DNA from 3 places in the Paraburkholderia sp. A1BS-2L genome. Region 1 is predicted to be linked to each of the others. Evidence: predicted binding sites of a transcription regulator. Region 1 holds the regulator's gene; each other region holds the start of a gene.

What was found. Region 1 encodes LexA, which represses DNA repair genes until DNA is damaged. Its sites were predicted from a motif close to ACTGTATNNNNATACAGT; they were not measured.
Region 2: a site for LexA is predicted at 1,238-1,255, ahead of recA (recombinase RecA). Genes of this name have one in related genera too.
Region 3: a site for LexA is predicted at 1,749-1,766, ahead of P5W98_RS10220 (PA0069 family radical SAM protein). Genes of this name have one in related genera too.

Annotation. Positions count from the first base shown of each region.
Region 1 covers NZ_CP120428.1:1,841,921-1,846,198, reverse strand. The annotation lists gene P5W98_RS08270 (universal stress protein) at 1-415, shown strand, start outside; gene P5W98_RS08265 (DUF2939 domain-containing protein) at 531-1,247, opposite strand; gene P5W98_RS08260 (hypothetical protein) at 1,322-1,708, opposite strand; gene lexA (transcriptional repressor LexA) at 1,763-2,413, opposite strand; gene P5W98_RS08250 (sulfate ABC transporter substrate-binding protein) at 2,726-3,769, shown strand; gene cysT (sulfate ABC transporter permease subunit CysT) at 3,928-4,278, shown strand, end outside.
Region 2 covers NZ_CP120428.1:2,604,761-2,609,038, reverse strand. The annotation lists gene P5W98_RS11865 (sensor histidine kinase) at 1-286, opposite strand, end outside; gene P5W98_RS11860 (response regulator) at 299-1,063, opposite strand; gene recA (recombinase RecA) at 1,334-2,410, shown strand; gene recX (recombination regulator RecX) at 2,460-3,092, shown strand; gene P5W98_RS11845 (DUF2889 domain-containing protein) at 3,226-3,921, shown strand; gene sucC (ADP-forming succinate--CoA ligase subunit beta) at 3,972-4,278, shown strand, end outside.
Region 3 covers NZ_CP120428.1:2,255,230-2,259,507, reverse strand. The annotation lists gene P5W98_RS10230 (D-amino acid dehydrogenase) at 1-1,023, opposite strand, end outside; gene P5W98_RS10225 (Lrp/AsnC ligand binding domain-containing protein) at 1,202-1,690, shown strand; gene P5W98_RS10220 (PA0069 family radical SAM protein) at 1,802-2,947, shown strand; gene P5W98_RS10215 (NINE protein) at 2,978-3,448, opposite strand; gene P5W98_RS10210 (PQQ-dependent sugar dehydrogenase) at 3,637-4,278, opposite strand, start outside.

The DNA of each region.
Region 1 (4,278 bases):
GCTGCGTTGCGGCGCGGATCTGGCGCTGGACCTGCATGCGGAGACCCATCTGCTTTCGGTGGTCGACATGCGCTCGACGATCGCGCAAAGTGCGGGCTTGCTCACCGACGTGGCATGTGGGCGCTTCGAAGAAACGGCGCGCGAGATTCTGCAGGAAGGCGTGGACTGGCTGACCGAACGCGGCGTGCGCGCGCAGGGCCACTTCGCGTTCGGCCATCCGATCGACGAGATTGCGAATCTCGCCAATGAGCTGCACGTCGATCTCGTAGTGGTGGGGCATCGCTGCCGCACCGGACTTTCGCGCTGGTGGATGGGTGCGGGCAATACGCCGCTGCTCGACCGCGTGACGTGCAGCATTCTCGTGGCCTGCTCTTCGGCTGCCGAGGAAAAACAGCAACAGCAGGCGGCGGCCTAGCCGCTATCAATCGCTTCCGCGATTGCAGCGCTCAGTCAATCAGCGAAAAGCGGCGGAGCCACTACCACGAAGATGGCTCGCCGCAATTCTTGCGGTTCATCTCGGTACGGCTTGCTCAGTTCGACGCGCTCGCGTCGTTGCCGGTATTCGGCTCGTTCAATTCCACGGCGGCGAGCTTCCACGAAAACAGCCCATGACGCTGCAGGATGGCGGCATAGCGATCGCCGCCATAGCCGCTGTTTGCGCCGCGCTGCCACGTGACAACGAACGTGTTCAGACTGCGATAGCCCGCCGAGGTTTGCGCGCGCGGCTGAGCTTGCTGCGGCTGCGGCGATTGCGCCTGAGCCGGCGGATTGCCGGGCGCGGGCTGCGTCGCTTGGCCTGCCTGTGACGATGGTGGCGGCGACGGCGCTTCAGCCGGCGGCACAGGCGCGGGCCGTTCTCCCGGCTTGCCGGTCGGCGGCATGCCGCTGAGCAATGCGGCCACGCCCTCTGGCGTGGCATACGCGTCCACCAGTGGGCCGATCAGCGCATTGCCGATCATCGCGCCGAACAGCATGAGTGGATTGCTGGCGTGGGCGGCCTCCATGCGTTGTTGCAGCATCTCGCCAACCTGCTGCTTCAAGCTCGCGCGCAGCGCCGGGTAGTCGACGTACTCGCTCAGTGCGGCTGCGTCGCGTGCGTCGGCGGCTGCCTTGAGGTTATTCAGCGCGATATATGGCGATGCATAGCCATAGCCCACTGCCGCCACGATTGCAACCGCCGCGACGGCGATTGCGACGGGCTTCTTCCAGCTGGATGATTTGCGCGGATACGTTTGGGTATCGGTCATTGGTTAGTGCAACCCTGCAGTGTTCAATCAGGGTGTTGACCGCGCGCAATCAAAAACGATCCCACTTTTATTGCTTACTTTGCCAGCGCGACCGGCGCATCGGCCTGCTGCTCCGCGATACAGCGGTCGATGGCGCGGCACACCGCCTCCATCGTGCCCACCATGATGAGCCGCGACTGGCCGTGATAGACGCGCACCGGTGCGCGGCGGTCGGGCTGCTCCGCATTCAGCGTGCTGTTGAGCGAAACGCGTGCGAAGGCCGGCTGCGCGGAAGGCAGCGGGCGCGCTTCGTCTTCTTGCTCGATGTCGTCGAAGAGCGAGCCATTGATCTGGTAGCCGCATTGACGGCCAAGGGCCGCCGCCGAAGCACGCGCCTCGCGCATGGCGCACGAGGCAATCCCGCGCAGATGGCGCAGACGGCCGAATTGACGGAAGGGCAACAGGCGGGCAAGGCGTTCCATGACTCTCTCCGGAAAATGCGCAGAAGATGCGCAGAAAATGCGCAGGCGGAATTATCAGAATTCGGTGGGACGGATCAGACCAACGGCAATGCCTTCGAGCGCGAAATCCGCGCTGCCGGCCGCGACGAAAATATTCTCGTAGTCAGGGTTCTCCGCGATCAGCTCGATGCCGTTGCGCTGCCGCTTCAGGCGCTTCACGGTGACGTCGTCGCCAAGACGCGCCACGATGATCTGGCCATCCTTCGCTTCGCTCTTTTTTTGCACGGCGAGCAGGTCGCCGTCGAGGATGCCCGCGTCGCGCATGGACAGCCCGCGCACCTTGAGCAGGTAGTCGGGCCGGCTCGAAAAGAGCGCGGGGTCGCAGGTGTAGTTCTGCGAAATGTGCTCTTGCGCGAGGATCGGACTACCCGCCGCGACGCGGCCCACGAGCGGCAGCGAGAGCTGCATGAGGCCCGCGTGCGGCAGCGTGAATTGATGCGGCAGATCGCCCGGACCGGGCACGAGGCGGATGCCGCGCGAAGCGCCCGCAGCCAGCTCGATCACGCCCTTGCGCGCCAGCGCGCGCAGATGTTCCTCCGCCGAGTTCGCCGAACTGAAGCCCAGTTCGGCGGCGATTTCCGCGCGCGTGGGCGGAAAGCCGGTGCGCTCGATCGCGCGGCGGATCAGATCGAAAACCTGCTGCTGTCGTGCGGTGAGTTTGGTCATGGCGCTACTGTATGTTTGAACAGGTGACTGTATTTTTATACAGTACTCGCCGCTTTTCAAGTGTTACTTGAACTTTGTCATCCGCACGGCGTCGCGACGGCGCTTTCCCTTCCCCGACGGACGCAACCACCGGCAAAACAGGCGCAAGCGCCCAATTCCTCCGTCCTTACCACTTTTACGTATTAAAAAATGAGAAAACATCATTTTTAATAATGTAAGCCGATCGCTAGACTGGCCTCCATCGATTGCTGCATGGCACGCGAGAACGCACGAAAGTGCACGAATGCGCACGACGACACGGAGAAAAAGTGGATGAAACAAGGCATTACGGGGCACGCATGGTTCAGGACGCTGGCGGCGAAACTGCTGATCGGCGTGGCGCCGCTCGTCGGCATGGCGGCCTTCGCGCCGGCGGCGCATGCGGACACGGCGCTGCTCAACGTCTCCTACGATCCCACGCGCGAGCTGTATCAGGACATCAACGAAGCCTTTATCAAGGAGTGGAAGGCGAAAGGCGGCGAGACGCTCACCATCAAGCAGTCGCACGGCGGTTCCGGCGCTCAGGCGCGCTCGGTGCTAGACGGACTGCAGGCCGACGTTGTGACGCTCGCGCTCGCCTGGGACATCGACGCACTCGCCAATAAAGGGCTGATCGCGAAGGACTGGCAAATGCGTCTGCCCGACAACGCCTCGCCATACACCTCGACCGTCGTGTTTCTCGTGCGCAAGGGCAATCCGAAGCGCATCAAGGACTGGGACGACCTCGTGAAGCCCGGCGTCTCGATCGTCACGCCCAATCCGAAGACCTCGGGCGGCGCGCGCTGGAATTACCTCGCGGCGTGGGCCTATGCGGCGCACCAGCCGGGCGGCAACGACCAGAAGGCGAAGGCCTTCGTCACGAAGCTCTACAAGAACGCAGGCGTGCTCGACTCGGGCGCGCGCGGCGCGACCACGAGCTTCGTGCAGCGCGATATCGACGACGTGCTGATCGCCTGGGAAAACGAAGCATTCCTTTCGGTTAAGGAGTTCGGGCCGGACAAGTTCGAGATCGTGGTGCCGTCGGCCAGCATTCTCGCGGAGCCGCCGGTTGCGGTGGTCGACAAGGTCGTGGACAAGCACGGCACGCGCAAGGTGGCGCAGGCGTATCTCGAGTTCCTCTATGGCGAGAAGGGGCAGGAGATTGCCGCGAAGAACTTCTATCGTCCGCGCTCGGACAAGGTGCCGGCGGCGATCACGGCGAAGTTCCCGAAGCTCAAGCTTTACACGGTCGACGAGGCGTTCGGCGGCTGGGCCAAGGCGCAGAAGACGCATTTCGCCGATGGCGGCGTGTTCGATTCGATTTATCAGCCGCAATAAGCCGGCCGTAAGCCGGCCGTAGTAAGCCGACGGCAATACGCAGTAGCAAGCAACGCCAAAAACAAGGCGCGCCCGACGAGGCGCGTCTTTAGCCGCGGCGCCCCGCATGTATCGTATGACGAGAGGTGCTCCGCGCAACCCATGTGAAGAGATAGAGCATGACGACGTTTCGATTACAGAAGCCAGGCGCGCTGCCGGGATTCGGCGTGACGCTCGGCATCACGGTGGCGTATCTGAGCCTCGTGGTGCTCATTCCGCTTGCGGCCACGTTCCTCAAGACCGCGACGCTCGATTGGGCGCAGCTCGTGCGCGCGGTGGCGTCGCCGCGCGTGCTCGCGTCGTACCGCCTCACATTTTTCTCCGCGCTTGGCGGAGCGCTCATCAATGCGGTGTTCGGGTTCTTGCTCGCCTGGGTGCTGGTGCGCTACACGTTCCCGTTCAAGCGCGTGATCGATGCGCTCGTCGATCTGCCGTTCGCACTGCCGACTTCCGTGGCGGGGATCTCGCTT
Region 2 (4,278 bases), 760 kb from region 1:
TGACCGGATGGATCTGGCGCGCGAGCACATAGGCATCGGTTTCGAGCGCGCGGTCGAACGGGCCGTTGGCGATCGACTTGGCGACGAGATACGTGACCGCGATGCTCATCGGCCAGAGCAGCAGCAGCGGCGCGAGCATCCAGTCGAGAATTTCGCCGAACAGCGAGCGGGGGCGCGCGGCGGCGGCTTCGGCCTCGTCGGGCGGGGCGAACGGGTTGGCGTAGCGGGCGTCGCGCGCCTCGTCGTCGAGCGCGCCGGGCTGGGCGGCGGGAGCGGGCTCGGCCATCGTGGCGCTTGGCTATTTGTAGTGGTGGCTCGCCGGCATGGCGGGAGGCGCGGCGGCGCCTGCCGAGGGGCTCGCCGGGGTGTCTGCCGGGTTGCTCGCGTTTGCCGGATTCGCTTCCTTTTCGAGGCAATATCCGAGCCCACGCACGGTCACGATGCGCACGCCGCCCGTTTCGAGTTTTTTGCGCAGCCGGTGCACGTAGACCTCGATCGCGTTGTTGCTCACTTCCTCGCCCCATTCGCACAGATGGTCGACGAGCTGTTCCTTCGAGACGAGCCGCCCGAGCCGCTGCAGCAGCACTTCGAGCACGCCGAGTTCGCGCGCGGAGAGATCGAGCACCTGGTCGTTGATGCGCGCCACGCGCCCGACCTGGTCGAACGCCAGCGCGCCATGGCGCACGACCGTGGGGCCGCCGCCCGCGCCGCGCCGCGTGAGCGCACGCACGCGCGCTTCCAGTTCGTTGAGCGCAAACGGCTTGGCCATGTAGTCGTCGGCGCCGAGGTCGAGGCCTTTTACGCGTTCGTCCACGCTGTCGGCGGCGGTGAGGATCAGCACGGGGAGGTTGGAATTGCGCGCGCGCAAGCGGCGCAGCACTTCGAGGCCCGGCATTTTCGGCAGGCCCAGATCGAGGATCAGGAGGTCGAACGACTGCATCGACAAGGCCGTATCGGCATCCACGCCGTGACGCACGTGATCAACGGCATAGCCCGCCTGGCGGAGTGATCGGACGAGACCGTCCGCGAGTATGCTGTCGTCTTCGGCAATGAGAATTCGCATGTGCGCCAGCGTCGCCCTCATAGCGCTTTGATGCCCGTTTTGTGCGGCGCGGGGTGTGCAGCGCGCGCAGCGCTCCCGGCAGGGAGCGGGCCCGGGCAGCGTCGGGCGGCGGTCTCCGAAAATTCGCGGTTTCGGCGCGCGCGTTTAAGGGCCAAAAACGAGCTTGCCAAAACTACTGTTTTTTTATACAGTGTCTGCGTTCAGGCGCATGTGCGCAAAAGCACGCGCGCATCGTCACCAGACGCCGTTCATCATAGCAAAGGACGATTCATGGAAGATAGCAAGAAAGGCTCGGCTGGGCTGACTGCTGAAAAGAGCAAGGCACTGGCTGCCGCGCTCGCGCAGATCGAAAAGCAGTTCGGCAAAGGGTCGATCATGCGGCTCGGCGACGGCGAGGCGGTCGAAGACATTCAGGTGGTCTCCACCGGTTCGCTCGGCCTCGACATTGCGCTCGGCGTGGGCGGCTTGCCGCGCGGCCGGGTGGTCGAGATCTACGGTCCGGAATCGTCGGGCAAGACCACGCTCACGCTCCAGGTGATCGCCGAATTGCAGAAGCTCGGCGGCACGGCGGCGTTTATCGACGCGGAACACGCGCTCGACGTGCAGTACGCGTCCAAGCTCGGCGTGAACGTGCCGGAGCTGCTCATCTCGCAGCCGGACACGGGCGAGCAGGCGCTCGAAATCACCGACGCGCTGGTGCGCTCGGGCTCGATCGACATGATCGTGATCGACTCGGTTGCGGCGCTCGTGCCGAAGGCCGAAATCGAAGGCGAAATGGGCGACTCGCTGCCGGGTCTGCAGGCGCGCCTGATGTCGCAGGCGCTGCGCAAGCTCACCGGCACGATCAAGAAGACGAACTGCATGGTGATCTTCATTAACCAGATCCGCATGAAGATCGGCGTGATGTTCGGCAACCCGGAAACCACCACGGGCGGCAACGCGCTCAAGTTCTACTCGTCGGTGCGTCTGGATATTCGCCGTATCGGTTCGATCAAGAAGAACGACGAAGTGATCGGCAGCGAAACGCGTGTGAAGGTCGTCAAGAACAAGGTGTCGCCGCCGTTCCGCGAAGCCGTGTTCGACATCCTCTACGGCGAAGGCATCTCGCGCCAGGGCGAAATCATCGACCTCGGCGTGCAGGCCAAGATCGTGGACAAGGCAGGCGCGTGGTACAGCTATAACGGCGAACGCATCGGCCAGGGCAAGGACAATGCGCGCGAATTCCTGCGCGAGAATGCGGACATCGCTCGCGAGATCGAAAACCGCATTCGCGAGTCGCTTGGCGTGAGCACGATGCCGGACGGCGTCAACGACTCCGGCGAAGTCGAAGTCGCGGGCGAAGAATAAGTTCGGATCACCAGTCTCGAATGGGCACCAGAGAGTCAGCACGATCGTGATGCGCAAGGTTGGGTTCGCTTCGGTGCCGCATGAGACGGAAACGTCAGAGGCCCCGCCTTCGTCTTTGGGCGAAGGCGGGGCCTCGTCGCAAGCCGACCAATTCGAGCGCACCTCCACCTCGCGTACCTCACGCACCTCGCGAAACGCGCCCACGAACGAAGCGCCTGGCAGGCAGCGCCCCGAGCGTTCCCTCAAGGGCCGTGCGCTCGGCTATCTCTCGCGCCGCGAATACAGCCGCGCAGAGCTTTCGCGCAAGCTCATGCCTTTCACCGAAAACGCCGACGAGCTCGAAGCACTGCTCGACGCGCTCGAACGCGAAGGCTGGCTATCCGACGCACGCTTTGCGGAAAGCGTCGTGTACCGCCGCGCCGCGCGCGTGGGAGCGGGGCGCATCGTCAGCGAGCTCAAGCGTCATGCCGTGGGCGACGCGCTCATTGAAGAAGTCAACGCGCAACTGCGCGAAACGGAACTCGCCCGGGCCCGTGCCGTCTGGCAAAAGAAGTACGGCCAGTTACCCGAGACGCCCGCCGAGCGCGCGCGACAGGCGCGTTTTCTGGCTGCGCGAGGCTTTTCGATGTCGATAATCGGCAAGATTTTGAAGGGCATCGAAGACAGCTTCGAGGGCGACTGACCAAAAATTGATCCGGTCGACTCAAAAAACAGCTGCGGCCTGGCACTGCCGGGCGCTGTGGGTTCGCCGCTGTCTCAAATACTCGGTATGCTAAAATCGAGAGGTTTTCCTGTCCGGTCTTACCTCTACTAGCATGCCGCTTTCTTCGCCAGCGCCTCGCCAGTTGCGTCATCAGCGCGCTATCCGGGCGGTCGCCTATGAGCGCGAAGACGGCCTGTGGGACATCGACGCGTGCCTGACCGATCATAAGCCACGCGACGTGCCGCTCGCCGCCGGTGTGCGGCCCAACGGTTCGCCGATCCATGAACTCTGGCTCCGCATCACGATCGATCGCAAGCTCAACGTCGTCGACGCCGAAGCGTCGTCCGACTGGGTGCCGTACGACGGTCAGTGCCAGAACGCTCATCCCGCCTATCGGGCCCTTATCGGGCTCAATCTCCTCAAGAACTTTCGCCGCGAAGCCGGTCGGTTGCTCGCCGGCACGGTTGGCTGCACGCACCTCACGGAAATGCTGGGCGTGTTGCCGACAGTCGCGGTCCAGGCGTTTGCAGGAGAGGTGTGGGAAATCTCGCGCGGAACGCCCGGCGAAGCGTCCGGGCAGGAACCGAGCAAGACCGCCGACGGCGAAGCCGCCGGCGAAACGCCGCCTTTCCAGCTCGGCCGCTGCCATGCGCTGCGGTTCGACGGTGAGGCGGTGAGGCAGTTTTATCCGCGCTGGTATGGTCATGTGCCGCAATCAATAGAACGCGGCGCACAAGCCTCCAGCGTGCGCGACAACCCAACAGGCCTGAGCCAAGAGGGCAGGGCCGGCGTTCTCGCGCATGAATAACAACAGCGGAAACGAAGTTCACTCCAACTCTCAGACTGAAGGAATCACGCATGAAGATTCACGAGTACCAGGGTAAGGAAATCCTGCGGAAATTCGGAGTCGCGGTACCGCGCGGCAAGCCGGTGTTTTCGGTGGACGACGCGGTCAAGGCCGCTGAAGAGCTGGGCGGTCCGGTGTGGGTCGTCAAGGCGCAGATTCACGCGGGTGGCCGCGGCAAGGGCGGTGGCGTGAAGGTGGCGAAGTCGCTGGAACAGGTTCGCGAATACGCGAGCCAGATTCTCGGCATGCAGCTCGTCACGCACCAGACCGGTCCGGAAGGCCAGCGCGTCAACCGTCTGCTGATCGAAGAAGGCGCCG
Region 3 (4,278 bases), 410 kb from region 1:
GCCCGGGAACAGGTCGTTCACGCACATTTCGAGCGTCTCGCGGCGCGCTTGCTTGAGCGCCGTGTCGTAGCCCACGATTTCGGCCATGCCGCCCACGCGGATGCGGTCGTCGAAACGCGTGATTGCAATCTTGTAGGTCTCGTCGAGCACGGTGGAGACCGGCGCCGCGCCCGCGTTCACGATAGGCGCTGTGATCGAGTAGCCCTTGAGCGGGTAAACCGGAATCTTCACGAGGCCGACCAGCATCTTCGTGGAGAACGAGCCGAGCGCGACCACGAATGAGTCCGCGCGCACGAGTTCGCCACCGCACTGCACGCCCGCGATGCGCTCGCCTTGCACGGCGAGGCCGTCGATCGGCGTGTTGTAGCGGAACTTGACACCCAGTTCCTCGGCCATTTTGGCGAGGCGCGTGGTGAAGAGCTGGCAGTCGCCGGTTTCGTCGCCGGGCAGGCGCAGGCCGCCGGTGAGCTTGTGCGAGACCGCGGCAAGCGCGGGCTCGGCACGGCCGAGCTCGGCGGACGTGAGCAGTTCGTACGGAACGTTCGCATCCTTCAGCACGGCGATGTCCTTTGCCGCGCCGTCGAACTGCTGCTGCGTGCGGAACACCTGCAGCGTGCCGCCGGTGCGGCCTTCGTACTGGATGCCGGTTTCGGCGCGCAGCGCCTGCAGGCAATCGCGGCTGTATTCGGCGAGGCGCACCATCCGGCCCTTGTTGAGTGCATAGCGCTCGGGCGTGCAGTTCTGCAGCATCTGCCACATCCACTGCAACTGGAATTTCGTGCCGTCGAGGCGGATGGCGAGCGGCGCGTGCTTCTCGAACATCCACTTGATCGCCTTGAGCGGCACGCCCGGCGCGGCCCACGGCGCGGCGTAGCCGGGCGAGATCTGGCCGGCGTTCGCAAAGCTCGTTTCGAGCGCGGGACCGGACTCGCGGTCGATCACCGTTACCTCATGGCCCGCGCGGGCAAGATACCAGGCGCTGGCGACCCCGACAACACCACTGCCCAACACGACGACTCGCATAGTCTGCTCCAGATAGATTTGTTGGGGCTACGCCGCGCTGCCGAGGGCTTGCCGCATCCGTCTCGGGGGATTCAGCGCCGAAGGCATGAAAAATCAGGAGTAGCCAGTAATATCGACTATGCTATTGTTCTACGACTAGATTTTGTTATCGTATTTGTCAAATTTTCAGGAAAAACACATGAGAACGCAGCGTCAGCCGGTCCGCGCGCTGGACCGGCTCGATCACCGCATCCTTAAGCTGCTCCAGGAGGACGGCCGCATGGCCATGAAGGACCTCGCAGAGCAGGTCGGGCTCTCCGTCACGCCGTGCATCGAACGGGTCAAGCGCATGGAGCGCGACGGCGTCATCACGGGCTACTACGCGCGCGTGAATCCGAACGTGCTGGGCGCGGCGCTGCTGGTGTTCGTGGAGATCACGCTCGACCACAAGAGCGGCAACATGTTCGACCAGTTCCGCCGCGAGGTGAAGAAGATCCCGGAAGTGCTCGAATGCCACCTGGTTTCGGGCGACTTCGATTACCTGATCAAGGCGCGCATCGGCGAGATGGCCGACTACCGCAAACTGCTCGGCGACATCCTGCTGCAACTGCCGGGTGCGGTGCAGTCGAAGAGCTATGTGGTGATGGAGGAAATCAAGGAAACTTTGACGATCGCGGTGGGCGAGTAGTCGCGCGAAGCCGCGCTCGAAAGCGCCCCGTTTTTAGCGCTCGACAAGGCGTCTCGATACTGTATATTTATACAGTATCGAGACGCCTTGCTGCATTGTGCCGTGAAAGAACTGGACCCTGACCATCCCGCCGAGACCTGGTACCCTGTCGCGCCGCCTGCGCCGCGCAAGGGGCGTGGTGCCGTCACGAACCTGCAGGGGCGCTACGAGGTTGATCGGCGCGAAGTCTTTGACGACGGCTGGCAGCATGCGCAGCCGGATGAGAGCCCCGGCGATCTTGCCGCCGAAGAAGCCCCGGCATTGCGCACCGAGGTCTTCGAGGAGCGCGCGAAGAGCATCCTTACGCGCAACCAGTCGCCCGATATTCCGTTCAATGTTTCGCTCAATCCGTATCGCGGTTGCGAGCACGGCTGCATTTACTGCTTCGCGCGACCCACCCACAGCTATCTGGGGCTCTCGCCGGGACTCGATTTCGAGAGCCGCATTTACGCAAAGATCAATGCGCCCGAGTTGCTCGCGCGCGAAATCGCGAAGCCCGCTTATGAGCCGGAGCCCATCGCGCTGGGCGTGAACACCGATGCCTGGCAGCCGGTCGAGCGCGATATGCGCATTACGCGTCGCGTGATCGAGGTGCTGAGCGAGCGCCAGCATCCGTTCGCGGCCATCACGAAGTCCTCGCTGATCGAGCGCGATCTCGATCTGCTAGCGCCCATGGCGCAGCGCCAGCAATTCATGGCGGCCATCACGATCACCACGCTCGACGCCGAACTCGCGCGCACTCTGGAGCCGCGCGCGGCCACGCCGGCGCGGCGGCTGCGCACGATCCGCACGCTTGCGCAGGCGGGCATTCCGGTTGGGGTGAGCATCGCGCCCGTGATTCCGTTCGTTACCGAACCGGACATGGAGCGCGTGCTGGAAGCCTGCGCCGAGGCGGGTGCGAGCAGCGCGAGCTATATCGTGCTGCGTCTGCCGTGGGAGGTGGCGCCGCTCTTCGAAGGCTGGCTCGAAGCGCATTTTCCGCGACGCGCGGCGCGCGTGATGAGTCGCGTGCGCGACATGCGCGGCGGCAAGGACTACGACTCGGCGTTCTCGCAGCGCATGAAGGGCACCGGGCTTTGGGCCGACCTGCTCAAGCAGCGCTTTCACCAGGCCGTGAAGCGGCTCGGCTTGAACGAGCGGCGTTACGGCATTCTGGATATGTCGGCGTTCATGCGCGCGAAGACGGTGCGCGAGAAACCGCAACTCGATCTGTTCTAGCGCCGCGCTGCAGTTGTCGGGCAGTCGTCGCTATTGAGAAATGGCCTTGGCCGCTTCGACCTGCGATTCGAAATACGTCTGGAAAGTCAGGGCCAGGCCCGTCATCAGCAAGAATGCACCGATCAGCAGCGAGAAGATCACCACGAAGATCACGGCCCAGCCCGAGCGGCTTGCGCGGCTGCCCGCGAAGGCCGCGTTGAACTGCGCGTCCCACCTGGCGTCCGGGCGCAGCCCGTAGACGATGGCGGCCAGAAATGCCGAGAGCACGGACACGGCGCCGATCACGGCGAGTGCCCAGCCGGGTATCGACTCACGCTGGGTTGCCACGAGCAGGAGCACGCCGGGAATGCCGAGCAGCGTGCCGGCGATATGCGCCCAGCCCCACACGTCGCGCCTTCCGTAGAGATAAAAGCGGTGCGCCCCCAGGCTGCCGAACAGGAAGGCGAGGGTGGCGGTAAGGGTCTTGGAGCGAAAGCGTGCAGGATTTTTTTGATTGGACATGGGCAGACGGATTGGATGACTGCGCGCTGATTGCGCGATGGCAGCTCAACAACTGCGTGTGCAACAACGGCGCGGCCGCGGGCCGCGGCCCATTGTACGTGGCGCGCGCCTGCGTCAGCAGATGTTGCCGCTTATGCCGGGAAATGGCTGCAGGCGTGCGGAAGGGCGCATGACGGCCGCGTGTATGGCTAGGGCTTCGCGTAAGTCACGCGATAAATCGCGCCTGCATAGTCGTCGCTGATGAGCAGCGAACCGTCGGGCAGCGGCAGCACGTCCACGGGGCGGCCCCACACGGTTTTATCGGGATTGAGCCAGCCCTGCGCGAATACCTCCTGATGGGCGTTCGCGCCGTTGGCGTCCGCCGTCACGCGCACCACGCGATAGCCGACCTTGCTGCTGCGATTCCACGAACCGTGCTCGGCGATGAAGATGCTGTCACGATACCCGGCCGGGAACATCGTCCCTGTATAGAAGCGCATGCCGAGCGCCGCGACGTGCGCACCCAGCCCCATGACGGGTGGCGTGAAGCCGCTGCACGGATGGCCCGCGCCGAATTCCGGGTCGGCGACGTTGCCGCCGTGGCAATACGGAAAGCCGAAATCTAGACCTGCGCGTGCAAGCCGGTTGAGCTTGTCGTCGGGGGTGTCGTCGCCCATCATGTCGCGGCCGTTGTCGGTGAACCATAGTTCGTGCGTCCGCGGATGCCACGCGAAGCCCACCGTATTGCGCACGCCGCGCGCGATGCTCTCATAGTGCGAGCCGTCCGGATTCATCCTGCCGATCATCGCGTAGTGGTCGCGCTGCGGGTCGCCCGCGGGCAGGCAGACGTT